2 regions of the Flavobacterium sp. CBA20B-1 genome follow, and region 2 is predicted to be linked to the other one. Evidence: riboswitches for the same ligand, from Rfam matches in the RefSeq annotation. Region 2 holds a riboswitch; the other holds the start of a gene.
What was found. Region 2 has a riboswitch for thiamine pyrophosphate ahead of pnuC (nicotinamide riboside transporter PnuC). Riboswitches for the same ligand answer to the same signal wherever they lie in the genome.
Positions count from the first base shown of each region.

Region 1: it holds a riboswitch for thiamine pyrophosphate, as region 2 does, so the genes downstream of both, thiS (sulfur carrier protein ThiS) here and pnuC (nicotinamide riboside transporter PnuC) in region 2, are expected to answer to the same signal.

Region 1 covers NZ_CP092370.1:2,756,732-2,763,952, forward strand. The annotation lists gene MG290_RS13460 (hypothetical protein) at 1-216, opposite strand, end outside; gene MG290_RS13465 (WG repeat-containing protein) at 235-2,316, opposite strand; gene MG290_RS13470 (hypothetical protein) at 2,685-2,927, shown strand; gene MG290_RS13475 (hypothetical protein) at 2,954-3,112, shown strand; TPP riboswitch at 3,210-3,305, shown strand; gene thiS (sulfur carrier protein ThiS) at 3,368-3,574, shown strand; gene thiC (phosphomethylpyrimidine synthase ThiC) at 3,598-5,412, shown strand; gene MG290_RS13490 (thiamine phosphate synthase) at 5,409-5,999, shown strand; gene MG290_RS13495 (hydroxymethylpyrimidine/phosphomethylpyrimidine kinase) at 5,972-6,706, shown strand; gene thiE (thiamine phosphate synthase) at 6,696-7,221, shown strand, end outside.
Region 2 covers NZ_CP092370.1:1,837,384-1,844,604, reverse strand. The annotation lists gene trpS (tryptophan--tRNA ligase) at 1-634, opposite strand, end outside; gene MG290_RS09170 (lysophospholipid acyltransferase family protein) at 728-1,480, shown strand; gene MG290_RS09165 (murein L,D-transpeptidase catalytic domain family protein) at 1,458-2,075, shown strand; gene MG290_RS09160 (hypothetical protein) at 2,303-2,821, opposite strand; gene MG290_RS09155 (hypothetical protein) at 2,830-3,141, opposite strand; gene MG290_RS09150 (hypothetical protein) at 3,542-4,549, opposite strand; gene pnuC (nicotinamide riboside transporter PnuC) at 4,542-5,132, opposite strand; TPP riboswitch at 5,152-5,258, opposite strand; gene MG290_RS09140 (zinc ribbon domain-containing protein) at 5,331-5,885, shown strand; gene recA (recombinase RecA) at 5,922-6,929, opposite strand; gene MG290_RS09130 (L,D-transpeptidase) at 7,064-7,221, shown strand, end outside.

The sequences.
Region 1 (7,221 bases), 920 kb from region 2:
TTTGAGTACAGTTTCTTCGCTGGATAGATTATATTCACTATCTCCCGCTATTTTGAAAATGCTTTCATCTTGAAAGTAAACGTCCAAATCGATCGCATCAAACTGAAAATCATCCACCGGCAAAGGGTCTTTTCCGTATTGAATCTTGCTTTGTCCGCAGGCTTCCAACATCAAAATTAGGATGAATGCTATTAATAAATGTATTTTAAATCTCATCTTTTTTGTATTTGTCAATTAACTGTTATTTTGTATTTTTTCAATCAATGACTGAGATAGTGGTTCTCCGTCTTCATCATAGTATTGAGCATTGATTTCATAGTAAATTTTATCATCATATACGCTTTGCGAACCATAATTACGAGGTTCTGTATATCCTTCTTCCAATGTTCTATTCGGAAATGTTTTAATAATCTGACCTTTTGTATTGATGAGGTGAATCTTATTGTCTTCTGTACGTACGCAGGCTTTACCGTTATAAAAATCGGTACCGTAATCGAAATTTGGAGAGATGACGAACCCACCTTGCTCGTCGATGTAACCCATACGTGTTACACCGTTATCACGAATGGCAGCAGCAGCAAGCCCATCATTGAAATAACCTATTTCTATAAAACCTTGCTGTGCAGGAACGATTGTTTTTCCTGTTTGTACATCAATGAGGCCGGTTTTCATCGTTTCACCAGAAAAGTGAGATTGTTCTTCATCTATTTTTTCCTGATACTTCATTAATCGGTCAGAAGCCCAAGGGTTATAAGGAGTTTGGTATTTCATCGGTATAGTAAGTTTACCTTCTTTGTTCAGTGCTCCAAAACTCCCTAATCTATTGGTAATGATAATTGCTCCTTTATTACAAGCCACCGATTTTACTTTTTCCGGAAGTTCGATCTGCTTTCCTTCCATCGTATAGAATTCTTTATATTGCCGCCCACGATAGTTTCTGGACATCACAAAAGTGTTTCCGCAAAGCATGCCGTCATCAAATTCAAAAGGCAAGACCTCATCCATATTTTTGTCGAGTACCCCCATATTTCGATTACTATCCACAAATAAATAGTAAGTAGTACCATTTTCTTTCAGTTCTGAATTAAATACCATTCCTTTTGGTAAGGCTTGAAATTCTTTTTTCTTCGGGTCGAGTAAGTACGTGTAGAACTCACTTTCCTTGCGTTCCATAAAAAACAGATCCGAGCGATGACGTAACTGATTGTATGTAGCCGGAATAATGATATTTTGCTTATCATCAACAATGCCGTATTTCTTTTTATCCTTATCCAAAAAAACATTGTATTGGGGGCGATCCGTCAAAAGATTCCGTACCGTAAAATTCCTGCTGATAGAATCATAATCTTGAGCAACATAGAATTGGATATGCTTAATCGTGTTCGGAAACGAAATTTCGTATTGCATATTGTTCACGCCCAAAACCGCTACATACTTTTCTGCCAGGTTTCTTATACGCTCTATTTCTTCAAAATCATCTTCAAAAGTCATTTGTTCGTGTTCCAGGTACTCCTGATACAATGACTCTAATTGATGAATGTGTTGTATCGTTTCATCGGGCAGGTCTTTGAGTGTATTAAGTATGTTTGATTTATCACCAGAAGCTAAACTTTGTCGTAGATTTTTTAGCGTGTTTAAGAGTTCAGCATCAATTTCAGTAATGGGAAATTTGGAAAAGCTGTTGCTTTTTATGAGGGTTCCGTTTGCTGTAACGCCTTTATAATCTAGCACCCGATTCGAAAGCTCTAAGGGGACAGTAAATACCATTCGATTATTCTGACTTTCTTTGATGTTCAATGTGTAATTGCCATAAGTGATTTCGTTTTCATTAGCCGGAATCGCCAATGAATCGAAACGAAGCGGATATTTATAAGTTGCCTTTACCAACAAACTATCGGCTTGCCTCATTTTTAATTGATTGGGGGCAATTTCCTGTTCATTTACAAATACTTTCTGAATATCATATTTCAACTCGTCTGCTGTAATAAGGTCAAATCCTTCTGTTTTGTACCCTGCCGAAATTCCGTATATAGATGAAGGTAAAGCGAAAGTTTGCTCAAAATACAATTGTCGGTTTGGATTATTAAAATCTTTGGTGATATTGTCTTTCGAGGGTAAAAAGAAAGCTTGCGCCGCATCTACCTGATCTGAATTATTTTCATTGCCAAAGCCGAATCCAATGGCGTAGTAAAAAGAAAATCCAGACATAGAATCGATAACCGTTGATAGAAACTGAGCATCTGCCTGTGCTTGTTTTTTGAATTCAGTATCTGACAGTGATTGCAGATGTGAAATATATTCTTTTTTGGAATCCATATAATTGAGATACTTCTTTTGAGAGCAAGACTGCATGCTTATCCCAACGATGAGTAATGATAATAAATAGATGCGATGTACCATTCTTTAATAATTTATATTGCATAATTACAAAGTGAGAGAAAGAAAGGGAATGAAGAATTGATATCCGTATGGTATAAATTTGAATTTGTTGAGAAATTTCTAGCTACCTTCATCTTTCAATTAATTCCTTACCAATTCTAACTCTTTTTCATCACTTATAAATCAGTTATTCAAACCAAGTTTGTGAGTCTTTATTTTTACACTAAAATAAAACTCATGATTGTATCTGTTTACGTTTACTACACCATTATGGGAATCCAGAGCAAAAAAGAGCTATTTATTTGTTGGATCAACTTGAAAGTCGAATAAATGATACAGACAAGCTAAATATACTTGATACAGCAAAAGACCTCCACCAGAATAATAATGTAGAATTAGGCCAATTTATTGACACAATAGGTGTTTCTGTTACAAGTGTTTTGAATATTTTACTTTCTCCTGAACCATTGATATACGAAAATGAGGAAGAACAACTCCCTCATTACAAGAAGAAGAAAAAAAGAAAAAGACGTCCGCCGGGAATATAAAACCTGTATTTTTAATCTTGTTAAAAATGAGTATAAAAAGACAGGCTTTGTTTTTTTGGGGAGTAGGATTTTTCTTTGCAGGCGACAAATTACTTACCAATCCTAACCCAGAATTTAATGAATACAAAGAAATGTTTAAAATTTTAGGTTTGGCTTCCAAAGAAGCTTTTGCAGATGGTGAGTAGCCGGTTTTAAACCCGATTTTTTACCTCTTTGAGAAAGTAAACCAATCATAAAAACAAAAGCTTAGCGATTTTTCTAATTGAATTTATTACCTTTGTCAACGAGCTTTAGGGGTGTTCGCTGTAGCGAACTGAGATTTTACCCTTTGAACCTGATCTAGATTATACTAGCGTAGGGAAAAGTAAGATGTCTTCATATTGCGTTTCGCAAATTGTGGCCATTCCTAAAGTTTTTTTATAAACTAAATTTAAATGGGAATGGAACTTGTTATCAATCACAAAAAAAAATCATTCGAACAACCGCTTTCCTCACTGGAAGCATTGATGCATTTGGAAGCACCCGGTAAATCCAAAGGCATTGCTGTGGCGGTTAACAACCTGGTAATCCCTATTGCCAATTGGCAGAGTACTCCTATAAAAGAAAACGATTTCATCCTCATCATTACCGCAACACAAGGCGGGTAAATATTTCAAAAATACAAATAATCATGATCGAACAAAAAATTTCGAAATCTCCGCTTCCTAATTCTAAAAAAGTGTATATCGACGGAAAATTATTTCCCATTAAAGTCGCGATGCGTCAAATTGATCAAAGTCCGACCAAGCTCAGCAACGGTGGCTTAGAAATCAATCCACCCATTACGGTTTACGACACTTCTGGTCCATATACCGATGTAAATGCTACCATTGATGTGCAAAAAGGTTTACCAAGAATTAGAGAGCAATGGATTATTGACCGTGGCGATGTAGCTATTTTGGACAGTATCAGTTCTGAATATGGAAAAGCAAGACTTGCCGATAGAAAACTAGATGAATTGCGTTTTGATTATAGCCATAAACCAATGGTGGCGAAGAAAGATATGACCGTAAGTCAACTTCACTATGCAAAAAAAGGAATCATCACCCCCGAAATGGAATACATTGCCATTCGGGAGAATCAGAAAATAGATCAACTTGGCAGCGCAACCAACGCAATGCAGCAACAACACAGAGGCGATAGCTTTGGTGCAAATACGCCAAAAGGAAAAATAACTCCTGAATTTGTGCGAGATGAAGTCGCCGCCGGAAGAGCCATCATTCCAAGCAACATCAACCATCCGGAATGCGAACCAATGATTATTGGGCGAAACTTTTTAGTAAAAATCAATGCCAATATTGGTAACAGTGCCGTTACTTCAAGTATAGAAGAAGAAGTGGAAAAAGCGGTGTGGGCCTGTCGTTGGGGTGCCGATACGATTATGGATTTATCAACCGGAAAAAACATTCATGAAACTCGGGAATGGATTATAAGAAACTCACCCGTTCCAATTGGCACCGTTCCTATTTACCAAGCTTTGGAAAAAGTAAAAGGTGTTCCTGAAGACTTAACTTGGGAGATTTTTCGAGATACTTTGATAGAGCAAGCAGAACAAGGTGTTTCCTATTTTACCATCCATGCCGGCGTGTTATTGCGCTACATTCATTTGACAGTCGATCGTGTAACAGGTATTGTTTCCCGGGGCGGTTCTATAATGGCAAAATGGTGTTTGTTTCATCACAAAGAGAATTTCTTGTACACACACTTTGAAGAAATTTGTGAGATTATGAAAAAATACGACGTATCGTTTTCACTTGGAGATGGATTACGCCCTGGTTCAATTGCCGATGCCAATGATGCAGCACAGTTCGCCGAATTGGAAACCTTGGGGGAGTTGACAAAAATTGCTTGGAAACATGATGTACAAGTTATGATTGAAGGTCCTGGTCACGTTCCCATGCATATGATTAAGGAAAATATGGACAAGCAATTGGAAGTTTGTGATGAAGCACCTTTTTATACCTTAGGGCCTTTAACAACAGATATTGCACCAGGTTACGACCATATTACTTCGGCGATTGGCGCAGCGATGATTGGTTGGTACGGCTGCGCAATGTTGTGCTATGTTACACCGAAAGAACATTTGGGCTTACCCAATAAAAAAGATGTGAAAGATGGCGTGATTACTTATAAATTGGCGGCGCATGCAGCAGATTTGGCAAAAGGTCATCCAGGAGCGCAATACAGGGATAATGCGTTGAGTAAAGCTCGTTTTGAATTCCGTTGGGAAGACCAATTCAACTTGTCTTTGGATCCTGATACTGCAAGAGAGTTTCATGACGAAACTTTACCTGCGGATGGTGCGAAAATAGCACATTTCTGCTCCATGTGTGGCCCTAAATTTTGTTCGATGAAAATCACACAGGAAATCAGGGATGCAGCGGAAAACGGCATGTTGGAAAAATCAAAAGAATTCATAGAACAGGGCAAGGAAATTTATTTATGATTATCGTATTGACATCTGAATTCGATTTTGAAAATGAAGCGAATTGGATAAATCAATTATTGGAAAACGGTTTGGACTTGATTCACATTCGTAAATTCGGAATGGATGAAGAGCTTTTAGAACAATTTATACTTTCAATTGACCCTAATTTTCGTGATCAATTAGTATTGCACAGTCATCACCATTTGGCAAAAAGCTATGGTATCAAAAGATTGCATTTTAATACGAAAAATCGGTTAGAGAAAAAGCACTTGAATTTTTCGGATGATTATAAACTTTCAACTTCAACTCATTCCATTGAGGAGTTCAACTCCTTGGGTAGTCAATGGGATTATGCCTTTTGCTCGCCTGTATTTCTAAGTATTTCTAAACAGAGATATGGATTAGAAAAAAAAGTTTTGAACGAATTTCAGTTTCGAAAAAACCATGATGTCAAATTAATTGGATTGGGCGGAATAAATCAAAATAATGCTTCAAAAATATTTCAAAAAGGTGCAGACGGAATCGCATTATTAGGAAGCATCTGGCAAAGTGAAAACCCTTTAAAATCATTTTTATCATGCAGAGAAATCGTCCATTCGTATTAAGTATAGCTGGGTTTGACCCCAGTGGAGGAGCAGGTGTAATAGCTGACGTTAAGACTTTTGAACAACTTCAAGTCCAGGGCATGGCGATTATTACAGCCAATACCCTTCAAACCGAAGATGCAATATTTAAATTGGAATGGCAACCGTTAGAAATAATTATAGAAAGCATAAAAACATTGGTAAAACGCTATGAATTCAAAGCAGTAAAAATCGGAATTGTGCCTAATATGAATTATTTGAAGGAAATCATTAATACAATTAAATCCAGTAGCAGCAAGACTTTTATCATTTTGGACCCAGTCATAAAGAGTTCGAGTGGTTTTTCAATTTTTAATAAAAATGATATTGGAAAACTTTCAGAAGTTTTGAACCAGATTGATTTAACCACACCGAATTACGATGAATATCTGTTGTTGAAAGAACAAATTCAATTCAATAAAACTACCATTTTAGTAAAAGGCGGTCATCGAAATGATTTAAAAGGTGTAGATATTTTATATGAGAATGGGAACGAAATACACATCCACCCAACCCGGGAAAAAAAGTATAACAAACACGGTTCGGGTTGTGTGTTGTCATCCGCAATTGCAGCGTGGGTGGCTTTAGGCGAACCATTGGAAGACGCTTGCAGATCAGGAAAAAACTATGTTGAACAATATTTAAACAGCCATCCTACTTTGCTGGGATACCACAATTATGTACAGTAAACTACAATATATTTCGCAGGGAAATACTCTGCAGGAACAACAAAAAAATATTCAAAAAGCATTGGAAAACGGAGCCGATTGGATACAGATACGTTGGAAAAATTCCATGCCAGATGAATTATTTTTATTGTGTAAAAATGCATTAGTTTCTTGCAGAAAATATAATGCTGTGTGTGTCATCAACGACCATATTCAGATAGCCAAAGAGCTCGATGCAGATGGTGTTCACTTAGGTTTGAATGATGATAGCATTGAAAAAGCAAAAAACATTTTAGGTGATTCAAAAATCATTGGTGGTACAGCTAATACAATTTCAGATGTGCTTAAAAGAATAGAAGAAGGTTGCGATTATATTGGGTTAGGACCATTCCGGTTTACAACAACCAAAGAAAATCTAAGTCCAATTTTAGGGCTGAGTGGTTATGGAAAAATAATCCAGTATCTAAAAGAGCATCAAACTAAAGTTCCTCCTATTTATGCCATTGGCGGAATTGAGTTACAAGATCTAGAAGCTG
Region 2 (7,221 bases):
TGCGCAACTTTTTATCGTCTTCAAAAATATTGATGAAATTGTTGCGAGATTTACTCATTTTTTCGCCATCGGTTCCGGGAACGGTCATGATTTCTTCGGAAATTTTTGCAGTAGGCAACACAAATGTTTCTCCCATTTGGTTGTTAAATCGAGATGCGACATCACGCGTTATTTCCAAATGCTGTAATTGGTCTTTACCAACCGGCACAAATTCAGCATCGTACAATAAAATATCGGCTGCCATAAGCATTGGGTAGGTAAACAATCCGGCGTTTACGTTTTCCAAATAACTCGATTTATCTTTAAAAGAATGTGCCAACGTTAAACGTTGAAATGGAAAAAAACAGCTTAAGTACCAAGTAAGCTCACAAGTTTGTGGCACGCTTGATTGCTTGTAAAACGTCACACGATCCGTGTTTAATCCACACGCAAGCCAAGTAGCAGCCACACTATAGGTGTTTTCTTTCAATGTTTTTGCGTCTTTAATCTGTGTAGCCGAATGCAAATCGGCGATAAATAAAAACGTTTCATTTTCAGGACTATTTGCCATTTCAATAGCAGGCAAAATAGCTCCTAAAAGATTTCCAAGGTGTGGGGTTCCGGTACTTTGAACTCCTGTTAATACTTTTGCCATTATTTAAAATTAAATTTTTACAAATTTAAAAGTTTATAACGTTAGTTGTTAAAATTATTTATTTATTAATTTGCATTGTCTAACAAAAAACACATGGATTTTTTAAAAAAAGCAGTTTGGTTTTTCTGGAAACTTTGGTTTTACCTCATCATACTGATCGTAATTGTGGTGCTTTCGCCCTTTTTAATTGTTTCGTTATCAACCGATAAATTCTATCGATTCTTTTTCTTTTTGGCTAGAATTTGGGCGTTTGCAGTGTTTTACGGAACAGGTTTCAGGAAATCAATCGTTACTAAACAGCAATTCGATCGAAACAAAAGTTATATGCTTACGGCAAACCACACGTCGATGATGGATATTATGCTGATGCTGATTTTGGTGAAAAACCCGTTTGTGTTCGTAGGGAAGAAAGAATTGGCAAAATTGCCCATTTTTGGATATTTCTATAAAAAAGCCTGTATTTTGGTTGACAGATCAAGTGCTGTGAGCCGACAGAGAACCATGATTATGGCGGCGCAAAAGTTGGCAAGCGGTTTAAGCGTTTGTATTTTTCCCGAAGGTGGTGTTCCAAACGACGAATCGGTTGTTTTAGATGATTTTAAAGACGGCGCTTTTCGTTTGGCAATCGATTTTGAAATTCCGGTGGTTCCCATGACGTTTATCGGATTAAAAAAGATGTTTCCTTTTCGGTTTTTTGCAGGACATCCCGGAAATGTGTTGGTTTACCAGCATCCGTTTGTTGAAACCAAAGGATTAACCCAGCGCGATAAACCCGAATTAAAAGACCAAGTACGTGAATTGATTTTAAAACCTTTACTAAAGCATGAAAAAAATACTCATTCGTAGTTTATTTGCAATTGTTTTATTAGCTGCCGTTGTTTTGCTTGTACTTAAATTTGTTCGACCGCAATACGATGTTTCGACTGAAGCAAACGACCGATTCAAAGAGAACACAAAAATTGCCAAAACATTCTTACAAGATCATGCCGATTATAATCAGGATATTGTTTTCTTGGCAGATATGGCTATTAAAAGCCGATACAACCGCTTTTATGTGTACGATGTTAAGAATGACAGTGTTTTGCACAAAGGTTTGGTGGCGCATGGAAAAGGATCAAACACCGGAACCTATGGTGAATTGCAGTTTAGCAATGTAGAAGGCAGCAATATGACTTCGTTAGGAAACTATAAAGTTGGAGCAAGTTATGTGGGCAGATTTGGAAAATCGTACAAACTGCATGGTTTAGATAAAACCAACGACCAAGCTTTTGCGCGTTACGTGGTTTTACATACTTACGCTTTTATGCCACACGAAGAACAATTGGTACCCGTTATTAATAGCGAAGGTTGCCCAATGGTGAGCCAAGAGACTTTTAAAATTTTAGAAAACATTATTGATAATAGCAAAAAACATATTTTGTTGAGGATTTATTATAAGTAACACTGTTTGTCATCCCGAACTTGATTCAAGGCGAACAAGAAGCTAAAAGAGGTAAGTTGCGTAAATCACTGCTGCGTAAAGTCTCCAGCTTTGAGCAATAAAGGAGCGTACTTGAGAAATTCACTTAGAACCAATGAACCTATCTATTATTGTATTACGATCTTTTTAGATAGACGCAAAGTCAGGAGACTTCGCGTAGCGAGTCAACATTTAAGTTGACCCTTTTTTTAGTATGTTATTAAATATTTTGTAGCCTCACAGGGATTACTTTTCACCGTTTCTTCATCAACACAAAGTATTGTTTCACGGCAACTAAACAGCATCGAATTAGTTTCTTTATCAATTCCAAAGAATCTTGCAAAACAATTATTATCCCCTTCACAGATAAAAATTCTAATTCCATATTTATTATCAATAAAAAGTTTATCATCAATTTTTTTAAGAGCAATTACTAAATTTTTGTTCATATTAGATTTCATACTAATATAATAATAGTTTGCTCCTTCGTAATATTCCTTTTGAATAGTCATAGAATTAAAATATTTTTTTTTGTCTGAAAAATGATAATTCATTGTTTCAATAAAATCTTTTTCATTAACGACTATTTTTTGAGTTTCATTTTCAATTTTTCCAATTTCTAATTTATCAATATAAAGTAATTTTTCTTCATATTGTTGGGAAAATGATTGTTGAGAAAATGAATTAAAAAAAACAAGTACGAATATGATGACAAATAATTTTTTCATGCAATTAATTATAAAAATTGATTAAAGGTGTATTCAGAAGTTGTTGAAGAGTTTTTTTTACAATCGCCAGTAGCACCGAAAGGAAGTGAACAACTAGAACAATAACAGTTTGAACCATCATCATTAGCCATAGATTGACAACCTGGTGATGAAGCACAAGCTTTACTTTTACATGAGCAAGTTTTTCCTCCAATTTCAAATATTCCACCACCTTTGTAAGTTAAATTGATTTTAATATTTTGTTCCCTATTTGTACTAATTGTTCGTAGAAAGAACGCATGAGAATCTGTTTCTTCAATTGTAAAATCTGTAAATTCCATTGCAGCTTCAATGTCAAGAGCAGTGCGCCAATAATTAACTAATTGATTTGGTGTCAGCTGATGAAATTCATTAGTATCTGCATCAGTAAATCCAATTACATTGTTAAAAGCAATATCATAGATCTATCTCTGCAAAAGATTTAGATTGTAGATTGGTCTCATTAACAACAGAATCTTCAGTTGTAACTTCGTCTTTCTCACAAGAAACTGCAAAAATTGATAAAAATATTAAAAGTCCTACCGAACTTAATAATAATAAATTCTTCTTTTCATTTTGAAAATATTTAAATAATTAATATTTATAAAAATAATATTTTTTTGTTAAAAAGTAATACTATTATAAAAAAATAATAAATTTTATTTTACGTTTGTAATACAAATCCAGTCAGTAGCAATATAATTAAGAACACAATCTTCTAAAATTTGCATGTTGGGTAGCGGTAAAATAATCGCGAAATATTTGATGAATTGGTTCATTGATGTGCGATGCTTTGATGCCTAACTGGAAATACAAATCTAAAATTTTGTGCGATAGATTAGCGACCAATCTTTCAGCAAACTGATGAATTTCGGTTTGAACCTCGGCTGTTATTTCCTGCTGGTTTTCTAAAAGTGTTTCAATTTTATCGGCAAAGAAATACGTTTGATTTTCTTCTGTAGAAAGGTCATTTCTAAAAAACGATAAATCTAACTGCGGTCTTATTTTTTCTGCTTCGTCTAAAAAATGTGTTGCCATTCCCAGATAATTTACCAACAAAGTTAAATCGGCAAAAATGCGAAACGGAATGCGATCTAAAACGGCATCGGTATAAAATTCGTTGTAAATAAAACTGTGATGAACATCAACCAAAACGTTATCAACCGTGAACGAAAAAGTTCCGGTCGCCTGCATTCCCATAGCGTTCCAATCGGCAATAATTGTTGCCTGATCATTTGGAATAATAAAAGATCGAATCAACTCTTTACCACTTTCATCTAAAACAGGCTGATCGTTTTCGGTAACCACAGCGTTCAATGTAAAATGACTCAAATGTGGTGCGCCGGTCGCAAACGTCCATCTGCCATTAATCAAATAAAAATCGTTTAGTTTTTCGGCAGTTCCGCCTATAGCTCCGCTTCCGCCAAAGCAGGTAAAATTATCTTTAAAAAGTTCTTTCACAATTTCCGGTTTCAGGTTGCGCGAAAAATAATTGGCACCTGCACACAATGTAATCATCCAACCCAGACTTCCATCGATTAAAGCCAATGATTTTAAAAGTTTTAATCCGTTGGTAAAGTTCAAACCCAAACCGCCATACATTTTAGGAACCCAAATTTGCAGCCAACGTTCGTTATAAATGTGCTCCATCACATCAGCAGGAATTTCTTTGGCTCCCAATAGTTTTTCTTGAATTTCGGAATTATACATGTTTTTGCTGCTTTAAAATTTTGTACCAGTTAATGTATCCAAAAATAGCAACCACAAACAAAAAGGCGGTTAAGGCAGCGTACAAATAAAGTTCTTTATGAATTAAAAGCGGCACGGCAAGAAAATTACTAATGTTTAGCAACACCCAGTTTTCTATTTTGCGTTTCGCCATAAGCCACATACCCGCCCAGGCAAAAGCAGTAACAAGAGAATCCCAAAGCGGCACATCGCTGTCAGTGTAATTGGTTAAAAAGACATAAAAAATTAAAAATGCAGCAACCACAATGCCTGTTGCTTTGTATTTCTCTGTAGTTGTGGTAAACGAAATGGGCGTTTCAGTTTGTTGTTTGCCAAATTTCCAGAACAGCCAACCGTAAACGCTCATTACCAAATAGTAAAAATCGAGTGTAAACTCAGCATAAAGTTTGGCATTGAACTTAACAAACATCGCCAAAATAATCCCGGCAATTCCAAAAAGATAATTGTGAATGTTGTTTCTTTGTGCCAACAACACTTGCACTACTGCAAAAAAAACACCCAGCCATTCTAACCAAGAGGTTTTTGATAAAATTTCCTGCATCATATAAATAAATTAAATGATGAGATGATAAAGTTACAATCCCTACGCCGGCATTATCCGGATCAGGTGCAGAACAAAGTTCATGGGTATCATCTCAGCCAATCGTAATCGGCACCCCATTGCATTTTCAAAATTGATGATTTTTTCTGGATTGCGAAAGGATTTTACATATATATTAAATACTTTTGCAAAAAAAAAAACATGAGTAATATTTGTACCAATTGTAACACGGAGAATAATTTAGATGCTAAATTTTGTAAAAGTTGCGGGCATTCTTTGCCGAAGCAGACTCCTTTAGAAGAAGTAGTACACGCTAAAACCGATAAGAAAGTAATTAAGAGAAAATCGAATTTGCTTGTTGTAATAGGTTCTGTTGTAGGTTTTTTCGCGATGTATTTCCTGGTTCAATATCTTTTTAATAACGATAGTTCTGTAGATAAGGAGATGAAACTTGTTGCAGATGAAATTAATAAAATGTGTCCGGTACAAGTAGATGAAGAAACTGTTTTAGAAAATACAATGGCAGCACCTGGAAAGATTTTTCAATACAATTACAAGTTGATTAATCTTGAAAAATCGGAAATTCAAATAGATACATTCCGAAAATATGTATATCCGGGTATTTTAGAAAACATCAAAACAAATCCTTCTATGGAGCCTCAAAGAAAAATGGAAGTAACCCTTAGGTATTATTACAAAGATAAAAATGGTGCTTTTGTTGACGAATATGTTGTGAAACCAAACGATTACAAATAAAAAACCTCCCTTTCAACTGAAAGGGAGATTTTTGTTTTAAGCATTTTGCTGTTCTTTAATGTGTTGTTTAATACGCTCTTCTAATTCTTCCTGAAGTTCCGGGTTATCTTTAATGAGACCTTTCACCGCATCGCGACCCTGACCTAATTTGGTATCGCCATAGCTAAACCATGATCCTGACTTTTTAACGATTTCAAAATCAACAGCTAAATCTAAAATTTCACCTGTTTTTGATATTCCTTCGCCATACATAATGTCAAATTCAGCGGTGCGGAACGGTGGTGCCACTTTGTTTTTAATGATTTTAACCTTTGTACGGTTCCCCATTACGTTGTCGCCGTCTTTAATTTGGGTTGATTTGCGAATATCTAAACGAACCGATGCGTAGAACTTCAAAGCATTACCACCTGTGGTGGTTTCTGGGTTTCCAAACATCACCCCAATTTTTTCACGCAACTGGTTAATAAAAAATACCGTACAATTTGTTTTTGAAATAGTAGCGGTTAACTTTCGCAAGGCTTGCGACATTAAACGTGCGTGTAGTCCCATTTTAGAATCGCCCATTTCGCCTTCAATTTCGCTTTTTGGTGTCAATGCAGCAACCGAGTCAATAACTACTAAATCAATTGCACCTGAACGAATCAAGTTTTCGGCAATTTCTAGCGCTTGTTCCCCATTGTCGGGTTGTGAAATAATCAAATTATCAATATCTACCCCCAATTTCTGCGCATAAAAACGATCAAAAGCATGTTCAGCATCAATAAAAGCGGCAATTCCACCAGCTTTTTGTGCTTCTGCAATGGCATGTAATGTTAAAGTGGTTTTACCAGACGATTCAGGACCGTAGATTTCAATAATCCTTCCACGCGGATACCCCATTACTCCCAAAGCCAAATCTAACCCTAATGAACCCGATGGAATAGCATCTACCTCTTCCACTGCACTATCGCCCAATTTCATTACGGTGCCCTTGCCGTATGTTTTGTCTAATTTATCTAATGTTAATTGTAAAGCCTTTAATTTTGCTTCTTTATCTGCACTCATAATTTATTTCTTTTCTAAGGTAAAAATACCTTTTTTTATTGAATAATTAAATATAAATCTTTTTTAAAACGCAATAAATATTTTGATGAACCAAAAACCTTTCGTACCTTAATTTATCAAAACAACATATTGCTATGAGAAATTTAATTTTAATGATGGGATTGTGTTCCATCGCGTTTTACAGTTGCAAAGATACAACTGAATCACGACAAAAAATGTCGTCTGAAAAAAAATTAGAACGAAAGTATGAAAAAGCCCAATCATATACCTATACAAATTGGGTGCTGAAAAG